One region of the Paenibacillus sp. FSL E2-0201 genome, then DNA from elsewhere that is predicted to be linked to it. Evidence: riboswitches for the same ligand, from Rfam matches in the RefSeq annotation. Region 1 holds a riboswitch; the other holds the start of a gene.

Region 1 (7,036 bases):
TGACCAGCAGCCCTGCTCCAAACAACAACAGGAAGAGCAACCAAGAGCTAAACGTCACCTCTTCAATTCCGCTAAGTGCGTAGACGAACATGACTAGGCCACCTCCTAAAAGCCCGATGCTTTCGAATTCAAAAGATCTAGCCAATAGTAAAAATAAGCTCGAGGTAGGTTTAATTAATACCACTTCCAGCGTTCCCTCCACCACATGGGACATCGTATTCCACATAATTCCGTTAAAAAAAATCCCAGCACAAGCCGTAGATAAAATAAAAACAGATTGAATTAACAGCGCCTCTTTAAAGGTCCATCCTGCAAATGAAGCATTCGAATTATAAATAAACACCGTGACCAAGGGAAACAATACGTTCCCTATGAGCATAATCAGACTATTGAGTATAAAATTAACACGATAAGTGATCGCAGAAGCAATATTCGCCTTCATACAAGTTTTATAGATCAGATACATACGTTTCATGCGCCCACCCCCGTAAAATGCTTGAGCGAGACCGCATACAGCCCTCGGCAGACAACTCCGGCAATCATAACGGCTATAAGCTGCAGCAACAAAACTTGAGGAATGGATAAGGTTATATCAGCTAAAGTATAACTACCCGTATAGACCATTGCTGGAAGAAAGGTCGTATACTGAAACGGTAAGAAAAAGGACGCCATTTGTAAGGATTTTGGAAAAAAGACTAATGGAATCAGCGATCCTGAGAATATCCCCTCGCAAAGACTAAAAAAGTTACGAATACTAGAGGACTGTACCATCCAAAAGGCGACCATTCCAATACTATAATGGATAAAAAAATTCATCATAAAAGCCATTGCTATCGAAAGAATTGCATAAAGTAAATTTGCAGGCAAAACATCAATATGAAAAATAAAAAAGAAAATCATAAAACAGGGTATAAATTCAAATAGAAGTCCAAGTACCCTATGCCCCGCCTTCTGAGACAACGCATAGAACATATGATTCATCGGTCTTAAAGAGAACGTAATGAACTTCCCCGTGCGGATGAGCATTTGTAAATTCCAATCGGCAAAATCCATGGTCAAATAGTTAATCAGCATCGTGGCACAAAAATAAGAGAGCATATGGGAAAGCGACATTCCGTTAATAGAAGATTCCCCACTATAAACAGCGCTCCATATATAATACTGCACCAAAAAATACACAGGACCTACAAAAATAGAAACCATCGAATGCGTCCTGTACGCACTCCATTCCTTATAAGTAACAAAAGCAACCGCTCTCATAAGGCGAAAGCGGTGCTTTATCATCTCAAACATAAGTCACATCCTGCCTATCTGTAGATATTTCATAAAAAATAGCAAGCTTCTTATTCGAGTCCGGACCAGATCACATTATGTGTGCCAAAAACACCTCTACCATCCCATATCCCTTTATGCCAAGGGAGATACCATGCGGCAACCATCTTTTCTATAGGGTCAATGAACAAGGCACATGCCCCTGCCCCTTCATGAAAATAAGTGCCTTCAGAGTAAGAAGTACTTACATTAAATCGAAGATCCGGCCCAAGTCCGTATGGACGATCCGATCCTCCATCTCCCCATGCGTAGTTTGGAATTTTCTCAGTATTGAACCGCTTGGTCATTCTTTGAACGGCCATACGACTTAAGATATGACCACCTTCGTATTCCCCTTGGTTAAGCAGCATGATTCCGAACTTTTGTATATCAGTAACTGTTGAATATAAACCCCCACCAGTTCCGGGAAGCTTGATTTCTTCTTCAGACCTTTGTTCCTCATCCGTAAATTCCCCGTTTTGCAGCTTCTGAAGATATTCCTTGGCCCCTTCCGAACGAATGGCGATCCTACTCGCTTTCTCTGGCGGTATAACAAAGAAGGTATCTTTCATGCCTAACGGTTTTACAATGTTGTCCATTATGTATTCTTCTGCAAAAACACCCGTTATTTTCTCGATAATTGCACCCAAGATCACATATCCGAACGATGAATACATCCATTGAGTCCCTACTGGAAAATGAAGCCCATAGGAAAGTCCAGCTTGAATCCAGTTTTCTTTTCCAACCTCAGATTCATAAATATACCACCAAGCACTTTTATAGTAAGTATCACTTATAGTGCCATGATCTGGTGCAATGCCGGAGGTATGAGTCAGTAAATGGGCAATTGTAATCGGCTTAAAAGGATCCGCATCAAACTCCGGTAGAATAGAACTAACAGGCTGCCCCATAAAAATCTTACCATTATCCGCAAGCTGCCAGATCGCCGTCGCCGTAAACAGCTTTGTAATTGAAGCAATGCGAAAAATTGTATCCGTTTTCATTTCTTGGGTGCTGTCTTCTTCGTAACTGAAACGTCCCCCGGCACCATTAGCAAATATTTTCCCATAACGACTTAGAGAATAAATATAACCATCAGCTACTTTCTTATCACAGAGATCCCCATAAAAATGATTAAGTGCCTCTAAGCGGTCCTCCCTGTAATTCACTTCGTGCAGCTTACTAAGCTCTGTGGATGATAACATCGTTCACACTCCCCTAATATTAAATAAAAACACAATAAATTCTCATAAATGTAAATATACACCTAACTCATAATACCTTGTCAATGTAATAGTTACAACATGATATTTCACGTACTTATAAATTAATTCAGTTTATTAATTACATAAATAGCATGCGCTAAAAACCTAATAAATGGAAGGTCAATTATATATTTAACTATTCTTTACTGATCTCACTTCCGGTAGCCACTGTCAAGAATCGAGCAAAAAGCGCTGCTCTATTGAACAGCGCTTTTTACTCGATATGAAATGCCTTTATTATTCTAGTTCGGCCGGCTTTACAATGGCTGTACCTTTGTTATTCTTGGAATATTTAGCTTCAATTTTCGTGGTGTATGTATCTTTTTCTCCGTCACTGGTCAGCACATAACTCAGATCGACTGTCAGCTTTTCCGTTTGCCAGGTCTTAGTATTGACGAACAATTTCCAAGTTACGCTTTTCGGTTGAACGGTCTCACCATCCCAGAGATTCTCCTGGTCATACAGTGCGATTATTCCCTTAGCTGCTGTCGGATCAGTTATCGTGAACTGTAGGACCGTCTGTGCGCCAACATTGTTGACTTTCATCGATTTTTTATAACTTTTGACCGAATCAAGCATGGAAACAGGATCATATTGACCTTTCGAGTAAAAAGCATTCCACTCCGCCTTCTCCAGTCCAAGCCAATACTGTGCATTGGGATCGATAGGCTCCCCGTCATCGTCGTAACCCTCGTCTTCAGATTCATCGATAAGCTCACTTCCGTCTACAAGATAGTAATACTCCTTGTCATTGGCATACAGGCTGTAAGATGTTTTTAAAAGACTGCTATCGACGGTGCCTGCTGCGGCAAAATTCGGCAGACGGTTGATATCCAGCTTCAGTGTGTTGGTGTTGCTGATACGCACCCCTCCGCTTTGAATATCCTGTTTTTTGGTCACATCTAAGTGGAAATTCTTTAGTGCTTTGGAGGCTGCCGTTACTTTGCTGATCATTTGATCCGCAGTGACTGCTGCTGTCGTAGCTGCAGACACAACTTGAGGATTAGACATCCATCCGACCGTTCCGGACAGCAATAAAGCACCCGCTGCCAACCCTGTACCTATTGTTTTAAAAAAACTCTTCATGTACTTCCCCTTTCGGCCCCTTGCGATAATGTAACGCCGTATAGGTTGGAATAATAAAAACAGCCCGAAATAGACTACACGTCCTTCAGAACTATCCATAAGACATCCCTATGGCGGCCTGGCGATCATTTCCTTCTGTAGAAAGGCTTTAGACCCATGGCTTTGTGTCATCATCTTTCGATGATTTTACCTTTAACGCGGACATTCAATTAGTTTAAAGGATGTTTGTCCCTTTGCCAATTTTAGCATGGTCATATTTACCTGTAAACGACTTATCTTCCATTTATCTTCACAATAAAGGTAATAGATTAATTTTAATTCAAATTGCTGTTTTCTCTTTCATCAAAATCCTGGTCTAGGCTGGTGTCAGTATTATAAGTCCAATGACCCTTAACATATTTCAAGTAAATAAGAGCTTCGTATTTATCATTGTCCCCCCCTTCATTGTATGTAACATCGCTCCAATCGAGTTTCCCTTGGACGACAGCTTCCTTTTCTCCTAGGTAAACGACTCGTTCGTCGGTTAGCAAGTACCTCGATTCAGAATTGGCAAAGTGCCCCTTCATCATACTTTCCCATGTCACCGAACTGAACACAACAGCATTCCATTCTTTAATAATCGAGGGGTCTGTATATTGGGTAGTAAGATCAAGATTTTCGGAGTTATACGCATTGTAATAGGTTCTTAGATCTGCCAATACGGCATTCTGCTCGGTTTGATGATTCTCCATAATAGCCGCAGCTTTCTTATCAATATCCGCAGGAAGCTCCATACGATTAAAAATCAAGCTATCATTCGCGATCTTCCACTGTCCTCGTTCATATCGAATATCGAAAAGATACACAGCTTCTCGATTCAATTCTTCTGTGTTCTTAATGTAAGTTACTTGAAGATTCGCTTCACTAGCAGAAGTGTATTCAATCCGATCTATTGTCACTTTGAAGTCTTTAACTGCGATTTCACTGATTGGTTGATTAGCTTCATAATCATATTCTAGATTCATATAACCTAATTTAAGATTATCAGATGTTAATAAACGGGGACTAAACGTTTCGTAGTATTTCGTAAGTAGTTCTTGAATAGCAGCGTCCTGACCCTCTCCGTACGGTTTCAAGCTCACGGATAGCTTAGATTGATCATAACTAACCGAATATTTCGCTAAGTTACTAACCAAACGAAGAGGAAGATACACTTGTCCATTAAGGACAGGAATCTCTTTATCCAAATAATAAGTCACTCCGTCGTAGTAGATGATAGCCTCACCAGCCCAGAATTCGATTTCAGCACCTCTTATGACCCCTGAGATTTTACGAGTATCGGGATCAAATGATACCTTATAACCCATGGCGGAGAAAAATTGGCGATATGGCACGTACATAACACCAGACTTTAAGATCGGATGAACGCCAGCAACCCTTACATTATTCACAAACAACTGAATAGATTTGTCAGCAGACGCTGTCCCTATAACAAGCGGTGTAGTCATTATCAAGCAAAAGCTCAGTAAAAGAACCGCAAACTTTCTAACCATTTAACACATCCTATTCTCAATAATGGCGTAATTTGTTCTACCTGTTTAATTCAACTTCTTCTATATTTCCGTCCCATTCCATGATGACTTTTTTATGAAGGGAAGTGTTTCTATAAATACTATTGAACCTGATTAGCTAAGTCTACTAGTTCGGAATCATCCAGTTTGTAATCACCTAACAGATCAAGATTTCCGTTGATATAATAAACAAAGCGGGCCAAGAAACCATCTTTGCTCTCCCACCAAATAGATTGACTGGTCTCATCCTCATCGTAATAAGCCTGTTTTCCGTTTTTTAGTGTATAAGGTTGTTTACCTTGTTCAGATACTTTCTCTGGATCATTTATAACCTTACTTAGAATCAACCTAATTTCCTGTGTGGTCTGCTTGTTTTTATAATGAAAGATATATTGTTGGAGTATATATGGATTATCAAGTTCTATCTTCGTACGAACTTCATTCACTTCAAATGGAAATCTAAACGGCTCAACGAAATCATAATTCATCGATAAAACCCTATCTTGATTACTACCGCTGCATCCACTTATTAAAATAATCAATATTAATAAAACATAAGAAAAAACACTCTTCATCTCTTCCCTCCTTCGTATTACATAACAAGTAAAAGGTAGCAAATTATTTGGGTACACATACCATCAATTCACCTAAGGATACATAAACCAAATATTGGAATTAACATCTATTATATCAAACAAGTATAGAGATTAAAGGAGAATACGAAATTAGCAAACCAAAGAGTACTAGAATGAATTACCTTCACAACAAAAAAAGCATAAAACAGACTCCCGTCCGCTTTATGCTTTGCACCTAAACTTATTTTACAAATCCAAAAAATCTTAGGATAAACAATATTTTACGAGCGCATCACGCACACCATGCTCGTTGTTCGAACCCGTTACAGCATTCGCTGCCGCTTTTACCTCTACAGGAGAATTATCCATCGCCACACCCATTCCTGCGTAAGTAAGCATAGAAATGTCATTAAAATAATTACCGATGGAGAGAACTTCTTCCTGTGGTATTCCCAGCTTCACAGCAAGATTTTTTAAAGCGTTACCTTTAGAGGATTCCGGATGCATCAAATCAACGAAAAATTCACCACTCCGCAAAATGTTGTATTCAGGGGTCCAAGTACGCCATTCACGCTCAGCTTCGTCAAGAATATCTGGCTGTGTAAATACAGTAAACTTAACAACCGGCTCACGGAAATCTTCCCAGGCTGGCAGTGTTGCAGGCACAATACGAAAGTGCTCATACATATAATTAGCTTCTTTTGTCAGGTTCTCTACATTATCAACATACATATCAAAAGCAGTATTCACATCATAATGAATATTGTGTTTACGGCAATAGTCAATATAGGGGTCAAGACCACGTGCATCCATACCGTATTGATGCAATACTTCACGATCTTTCACACGTACCGTTGCTGCCCCGTTGTGACCTAGTACGTAACCAGACAGCCCCATTTCCTCCATAAAAGGAATCGAGTTCTGTGGACTGCGTCCCGTACACAATACGATTTGACCGCCAAGGCGTGTAACCTCAGCAATAGCTTCTTTATTCTCAGAGCTTAAGTGGTGATCATCATTTAATAGCGTACCGTCCACATCTAGTGCAATCAGTTTGTATCTCATACTCCACCATCCTTGTCTTTCTTTTTCTATATTATTCTTTAGATGATTCTGCGCCTAAGAGTGCCAGTTCCTCTAACGTCAGTTCCCGACAAGCTCCAAGCGGCAGACTTTCATCCAGCTTCAATTCTCCCATAGATACACGTTTCAGAAAAGTGACTTTTTTGCCTACCGCCTGAAACATACG
Region 2 (7,036 bases), 2.6 Mb from region 1:
CTTCAAAGCTCACCGAACCGACAGAACCGTACATTTGTCGATCTACACCCACATAGGAAGTGAAGTAGTCCGCGTTCTTATCGCTTAGATCGTATACAATCGTCGAGTTAGAGTGCGCTCCAATCCCTCTTTCGTAGGACACTATTTGATTGCCCTCGCCTGTTAATCTCAGTGCATTGGCACTAATTGATTTATCCTTCAAAGGTGCAGTATAGCTGTTCTGAGTAGAATTCCAATCATAATCCGTCAGATACGTAAAGTCCGTCATGTCTACTACGGCTATTGTTCTAGTCTTGGTAGTCGTATTTCCATCACTATCGGTTACTGTGTAAGTGATCGGATACTTTCCAGCTCTGCCCCATTTAACTTGATCTTCACCCGTAACCTTTACTTGAGCCGTCAAGTCACCATCTTCTGAATCCGTTGCCGAATAATCTGCACTTACTGCTATTTCCTGTCCTACTTTAGTGGATACAGATTTAGCTATGGTAAGCTCCGGCGTACTGTTCAGAATCATAAACTTCGCATCCGCGAAATCGCCGTGATCTGAAGCATTTCCGTTACCTGCATTATCTAACACCAATTTCAATTCACTTACACCCTTTACAGGGATTCGAGCTAATTTAGCTTCCGTGCCAAATTTCATCAGTCCGCTATTATACACTTCTACCCCATCAGCGAAGATTTTGAAGATCACACTAGAGTTGCTTTGCTCTGGGATATTTCGATCAACCCCTACATACGTTTCAAAATATTCGAAATTAGCACCCGCCAGATTATACACGATTTCAGAGTTAGCATGCGTTCCTAAGCCCTTCGCAAACTCTTTGGTTACACCATTTACAAGTAGCTTAATCGGGTTGTTAGTACTTGCCTTATCCTTACGAACTACATTATAATCCGTTCTTGCCGACTGCCAAGCTATATCACTCAGGTATTTATTAGCGCTGTACACAACAATTGTTCTAGTCTTTACAGCTGTATTCCCATCCCGATCTGTAACTGACAGTTCGACGTTGTAGGTGCCTGTTTTGCTTGAATTAAACCCGTTCGGTTTTACTTCAACCGCTCCAATCAAGTTACCATCTTCCGTATCAAAGGCAGTCACATCGGTCAAAACATCAAATTCACTGTTCAACTTCACGAAAGTTGTCTCTTCCGGCACTGTGATAATCGGTTTGCTTGAAGTATTCGTAAACTTTGCATCCGCCCATACCGTATGATCTGAAGCATTACCGTCTGTAGCATCTGTGGTAACCAGCTTCACTTCGCGCGCGCCTGTCACTGGTATTTTCACGAATCCATGCTCCGTTCCTGCCCGGAAAACATCGCTCGCGAATTTCTTCTCACCATCTACATACACCTCAAAGGTTGCAGAAGATGGCTTTCCTTTCATCGCTTGATCGATTCCGATATAGCTTTCAAAGAAGTCATATCCTTTGCCCTCAATATCATAAACAACTTCAGAGTTGGCATGAACACCAATTCCTTTGGCATAAGTCGCAGCTAGCCCTTGTCGAACAAGGGTGATGATTCCACCAGAAACGGCTTTATCTTTCTTTAATTCACCCCAACCAACAACGACTGATTTGGCATTAAGGTCCGAGATATAAGCATAGTCACTCGTTACCGTAACCTGTGTAGTTTTAGTTTCTGTAACCCCTTCGTTCTTAACTTCATATACAACTTCGTAGTCACCTTTTTGTGTTACATCAACGGTATTTGATTTCAGGGTGACATCAGCAGTAATATCGTTCCCTTGATAGTTAGCCGCTTTTACATAGTTCATCGGATCAAAGGCTTGATTAAGCTTTAATGTAATTTGATCTTCAACAGACAGGGCTGGCTTGAAGGCTTTAACCTGTACCGGTTTCATTGCGTTCAGCTTCTTATCATAACCCACGATCTTGTACGTATAATTGATGCTGCTATCTACGTTCGTGTCCACGAACTGGTCAGTCCCGGTAAAACCAACCAACACATCATTTCGATACACCTCATAACCTAAGAAATCTTTCTTCAGATCCTTATTCATACTAAAGCTTAATGTGTTCGATTTAGCTGTAGCGTTAGGTGTGATATTAACCTTTATGGCAACATTCTTATCTGCTATTCCTGTGCCCTCATAATGAACCACCGAGTTATTTAAATACCATAGCTTTTTCGGTGCTGGATATTTAGCCAGCTTCTCTTTCGTTTCTGGATTCACAGTGAAGCCATGTCTGGCAAAATAGCTGCTTAAATCCAGCCCCAGCACTTCGGAGGAGAACTCTACTAAATACTGTTGCTTGGAATTGTCACCGTTAGGAAGGGATACCTTTCGCTCGCGGTACAGCTTGGTCAGTTCGGTCCAGTAACCCGGGTGCGCCAATTCCAACTGCCAGTAGGCACCGAGCTGTGCAAATAAGCCCTGCTGATTCATAACCACTTTATTTTCTTCGAGGACATATTTATAAATATCACTCTCAAAAGGAATACGAGTATCAATAGAATCCGCATAGACTGACATCAACATAGACACCATATTATTTGTTACTTCACCATATTCCCGTTCACCCATAGCCAAGCGATGCCCAATTTCATGATTCAATCCCCAACCTGGATAGACTTTGTTAAAATCACCTAACATCGTCGCTACGGTCCCAATTTGTATCCCAGTATGATCTCCCGCGGCATACATCGCCCCATAAGGCTGCATCAATCGAATATTCTCACGAATTAGCTTGGCATCATGAATCTCGCTGCTGCCATCCAAGCCATAGAAGTCAAAGATCGTCTTCATCCAAGTATCATAGCCGGTTACGGTATTCAGTGGATTGTTTTCTTGTGTAATAAACTTGTTATACGCTTCTGTAGCCGTTCCTGTAAAAATAACATGATCGCTGACCATTTCTACTACATCAATAAGTTTGCGATCTTGAACATTCGGATGTGCTGCCTTATCTTCATCTAATTTTTGTTTGTAGGTGGTTAGGAAAGCTTTGAATTGTTCTGGATCTGTGGTCTTTGTCATCATAGGGATCTTCGTAAGCCCCTCGAACCGGATCAAAGGTGCTTTCCCTTGTTCCTCAGCTGTATATGGATTGACGATATACACTGTACCGCCCTTAGTCACATCATGTGCATAATAACTATTCGTCGCGAACTCAGGAACGGTTATAGTGTTTTTACCAGGACGTAATTGCACGCTTCTAGCCCAAACATTCCAAGCAGCCTCTTGTTGCGAAAATACTATTGCAGGCAATTTATCAGTAGAAGCTGCGTCTACATAAACATTGATCGTATCTCCAGGCATTGCAACGAGTCCCGTAGGTTGGTTGTTCGTACCGAAACCAATTCTCAGGTTTTGCTGTGCATGCTTTTTCATATCTCCACGCTGTTCAGCCTCAATAATGGTGCCTTCGGTTTGAACTTCACCATTTACTAGCTTCTTAGCCAAATCCAATGAGTCTTTAAGGATTGGATAGAGCGGATGTACTTTTGCCGATTCTTCTAATTCATTGATTGCATTGGCGCTATTATAAGCAGGAACAACCGCACTCATCGTTCCATCTGTGAAAATACCATTCACAGCTTCGCTTACTTTATCCTCTGTATAAAATCTAAATTCAGCCGCAAAAGGTCTGTTAATATTGGCTTTTGTGAACTTGAATTTCAATCTTTTAAACTTCGTAGGCTCGAATTTAAACTCCAGAAAGTCGTTCGTACTAGTCGCGGTTCCGCTAGATACGAGCTGAAAGGTCTCTCCCTTACTCGTCTCTGATGCATAGATTTCAAAAGCTTCTGGGAACCCTTTGCGATTATCTCTAGCCAAGAAAGCCACTCTGTCTAATACTTTGGCCTGTGCTAATTCAAACACGACTTCATTCGTGAAGCTGTCGTCATTATTTTTGTTCGTTTCCCAATGTGTATTAGGCAGATCATCGAGCATGTATTCCGGTTTCGTACCTGGGTAGCTTCCACCATTCACCGTTACTTTTGATACGTTTGCGTTTGGCATTCTATAAGCTTCGCTATAGGCATTTTCGTATGCTGTACCATAGCCTTTTAGCTTCGAAACCTTAGCCGCTGTTGCCTCTATTTGATGATTCTCCAGAAGTACTTTTGCATTCTCTATATCTGCTTGAAACTGCGCGTACAGTGGATGTGTCTGCACTTCTTGTTCTAAAGCCGTTAATTTCTCCATCGTATTAAATGCTGCGCTAACTTGACTCAAGGTATCATCTGTAAATAAATTTTTCATTTTAGTGGATACGGTATCTTCTTTGTAAAAAGAAAACTCAGCCGCACTCGCCCAATCTTGGTTAGCTTTTTTGAAGACAAATTTAAGTCTCTTGAAGGCTGTAGGTGCAAACTGAATCTCTACTACGTCACCTGCTCCGCCTTTATATTCTCCAGAGGATACTAGCGTATAATCGCCTGCATCCGTAGTTGAGCCATAAATATCAAATTCCTGAGCAAACCCCTTCCCCTTTGCACTGGATTGTCTTGCAGCGTATACGATTCTATTTAATTCAGTGGACTCATTGAAAACAAAGACAACCTCATTCGTAAACGTTGAACTATTCGGTTTGCCCGTTTCCCAATGCGTACTCATATCGCCATCCATAGCCTTAGCTATAGGTGAACCTGAGTAGTTACCACCGTTATTGGTAATGGATTTAATATTCGCAGGATTCATTCTAAAAACATCATTATAAGCGCCTAGGATAGCCTTGCCGTACAGATCAAACGGAATAACTGACGCATTGCTGAATAGGTCAGCCTTGCTTTGTACTACAGTGTTCACTACACTTACCTTGCTTACATCACTTGCTAAAGCATAACCTGCCTCACTCGAAAAACTAGCTAACATGGCTGCCGATGTAGCGATCGCAATCATTTTTTTCATCTTTTCTACCCCCCAGATGTAATATGAATCTCTTCTATGCCTAAAAATGGGCACAAAAAAAACTACCCCAAAAGAGTAGCTTGATTGCATATAAAGTTGCATAAAAATTAAGACTTAATTTTTATTAAACCTTAACAAGCATAAACGCCTTCGGCGTCCTTATAAGGACGGTAAGCGTTTAAGCGAGAAATATAAGATATTAAGTATAGGAGTATAACTTATACTTTCTTATATTTTAACAAAAAGCGTAATACACTCTTTGGCAGCTGGCTGACAATAGTTATGATAACCTTAGTCCCTATAGCTTTGCGTCCCTACATTTCCATAGGTTTGCCTATGAAGTTTCGAATACATTACAAAGAGTAACATAACGCTACATCTGATCGCATGATTAAATGGTATGAAATACGAATAGGTAATTGCAATTAGTTTTTCTGTTCTGATAGATATTTTTTATTAACTATCCCAGACTATGAATGATACTTTAGAACTGCTTAGCGGCTTAATCCCCTAGCCCAAACAAACGCCGGAACCAATTCCACACATCACCCGTGATCGGAATTAACCCGAAACCATGCTCTCCAACAGCGATTACACCATATGCCCATTGTCCAATAGCTATCGCACCTCCAGCGATTCGCCCTATGGCTATCGCCCCAAACGCCGTATCGCCTATGGCTATCGCTCCCAATGCTTTTTCGGCTATCGCGATCGCTCCCACAGCCACTCCTGCAATTGCAATTGCTCCCGCGGCAAAGCCAAGCCAACTAAGTGCTATCGCTCCGAGCGCTAACCACATCCCCAGTGATATAGCACCTACGGATAGTACACCGACGCTTATTGCACCTATGGATATCAAGCCTATAGCTACATCTCCAATAGCAATTAAACCAACAGCCGTCTTCACTTGTGGCTTGCTTCCGTGACCATACCCCTGACCTGAGTATCGACCTAAATTGCTGCGGATACTTACCACCGGAAATGATGGAGACGGCCATTGATAATCAATTTCCCGTCCACCTAACCCTCTAGATTCCGCCCAGCGCGTGATGTACTTATGCCATTTCATATCCATCCCGTCCCCCTTCTCAATTACCTTAATTATACAACCCCGGGGTTTGCCTGTACTCAGACTCTGACCTGAAATCCATCTCATCCTCTAGACGGAGATATCCTCATTAGGATCACTGTTTGGGAATAGGATCAGGCTTTCCAAATAAACATCCCTGAAACAACTGATAACCACTCTGCTTAAGCCATTCAAAGTCCTCTCTAAACTCCACACCTTCTGCTAAAGGAACGGATTGTATTTCTAAAGCTTTTTGTAAAAATTGTTTAGCTATTTTCTGTTTGTTCAGATCGCTGGACACACCCTGCACATATTTCATATCCAGCTTCATGTAATGGGGTTTAAGCTCCCATAACATCTCGATTGTGCTGAAGCCCTCGCCAACATCATCTAAAGCGTATTCAAATCCCCGATCCTTGTAATATGTCAAAATAGCTTTCAAATGAGCGAGATCATCCACTTTCTCCGTCTCAACAACTTCAAAGACAAAAAGAGACGGATCGACGCCTAATTGATTGGCCAGTTCAACGGTTGATCTTAAGCAGAATTCTGGAGCGTAGATCGACGTTGGGATAAAATTAATAAACGTTTTTTTATTTAAGGGTGCAGCATATTTTACAGCAGTCATTCTACATAACCGGTCTAAAGCATATAAACGCCCACGATTCCGTGCCGCCGCAAATATCTCATTAGGATAGATTAGGGACCCATCTTCTTTTTTAAATCTGGATAGGAGCTCGTATGCAAAAATCTCTTCCCGTACGTTCACAATCGGTTGGAAGTGACAAGTAACTAAGCCCTTAGTTATAACCTCATCAATCCACTTCATATCAAGTACAGTGGGTAATTCGGATAGAGGTCTCCATGTTTGGTCATCTATACGGAATTCAGCCTGCTCCGACTCCATATGGTCATTACAGAAATCTAGAAAATCCCGCACCCCAGCCTCCTTAATCGTAATCACATTTTCTTCTACCTTATGTATCGTATTACTTCTACTCAAGTGATGAATAACCTCAGGTAAAATCCTTAGATTAAGCTCACCATGAGCCTTGATTTCAAAATTCAGCTCTCTT

The links. Region 1 has a riboswitch for cyclic di-GMP ahead of NSU15_RS10785 (DUF6612 family protein). Riboswitches for the same ligand answer to the same signal wherever they lie in the genome.
Region 2: linked by a shared signal. The riboswitch ahead of NSU15_RS29825 (NPCBM/NEW2 domain-containing protein) and the one ahead of NSU15_RS10785 (DUF6612 family protein) in region 1 are both predicted to bind cyclic di-GMP.

The regions. Positions count from the first base shown of each region.
Region 1 is NZ_CP150154.1:2,468,662-2,475,697, reverse strand. Features, by position in the region: gene NSU15_RS10800 (ABC-2 family transporter protein) at 1-475, opposite strand, end outside; gene NSU15_RS10795 (ABC-2 family transporter protein) at 472-1,293, opposite strand; gene NSU15_RS10790 (serine hydrolase domain-containing protein) at 1,344-2,516, opposite strand; gene NSU15_RS10785 (DUF6612 family protein) at 2,814-3,662, opposite strand; cyclic di-GMP riboswitch class I at 3,772-3,863, opposite strand; gene NSU15_RS10780 (copper amine oxidase N-terminal domain-containing protein) at 3,977-5,194, opposite strand; gene NSU15_RS10775 (hypothetical protein) at 5,314-5,787, opposite strand; gene NSU15_RS10770 (Cof-type HAD-IIB family hydrolase) at 6,052-6,852, opposite strand; gene NSU15_RS10765 (pseudouridine synthase) at 6,884-7,036, opposite strand, start outside.
Region 2 is NZ_CP150154.1:6,624,053-6,631,088, forward strand. Features, by position in the region: gene NSU15_RS29825 (NPCBM/NEW2 domain-containing protein) at 1-4,891, opposite strand, end outside; cyclic di-GMP riboswitch class I at 5,150-5,236, opposite strand; gene NSU15_RS29830 (hypothetical protein) at 5,394-5,966, opposite strand; gene NSU15_RS29835 (EAL domain-containing protein) at 6,076-7,036, opposite strand, start outside.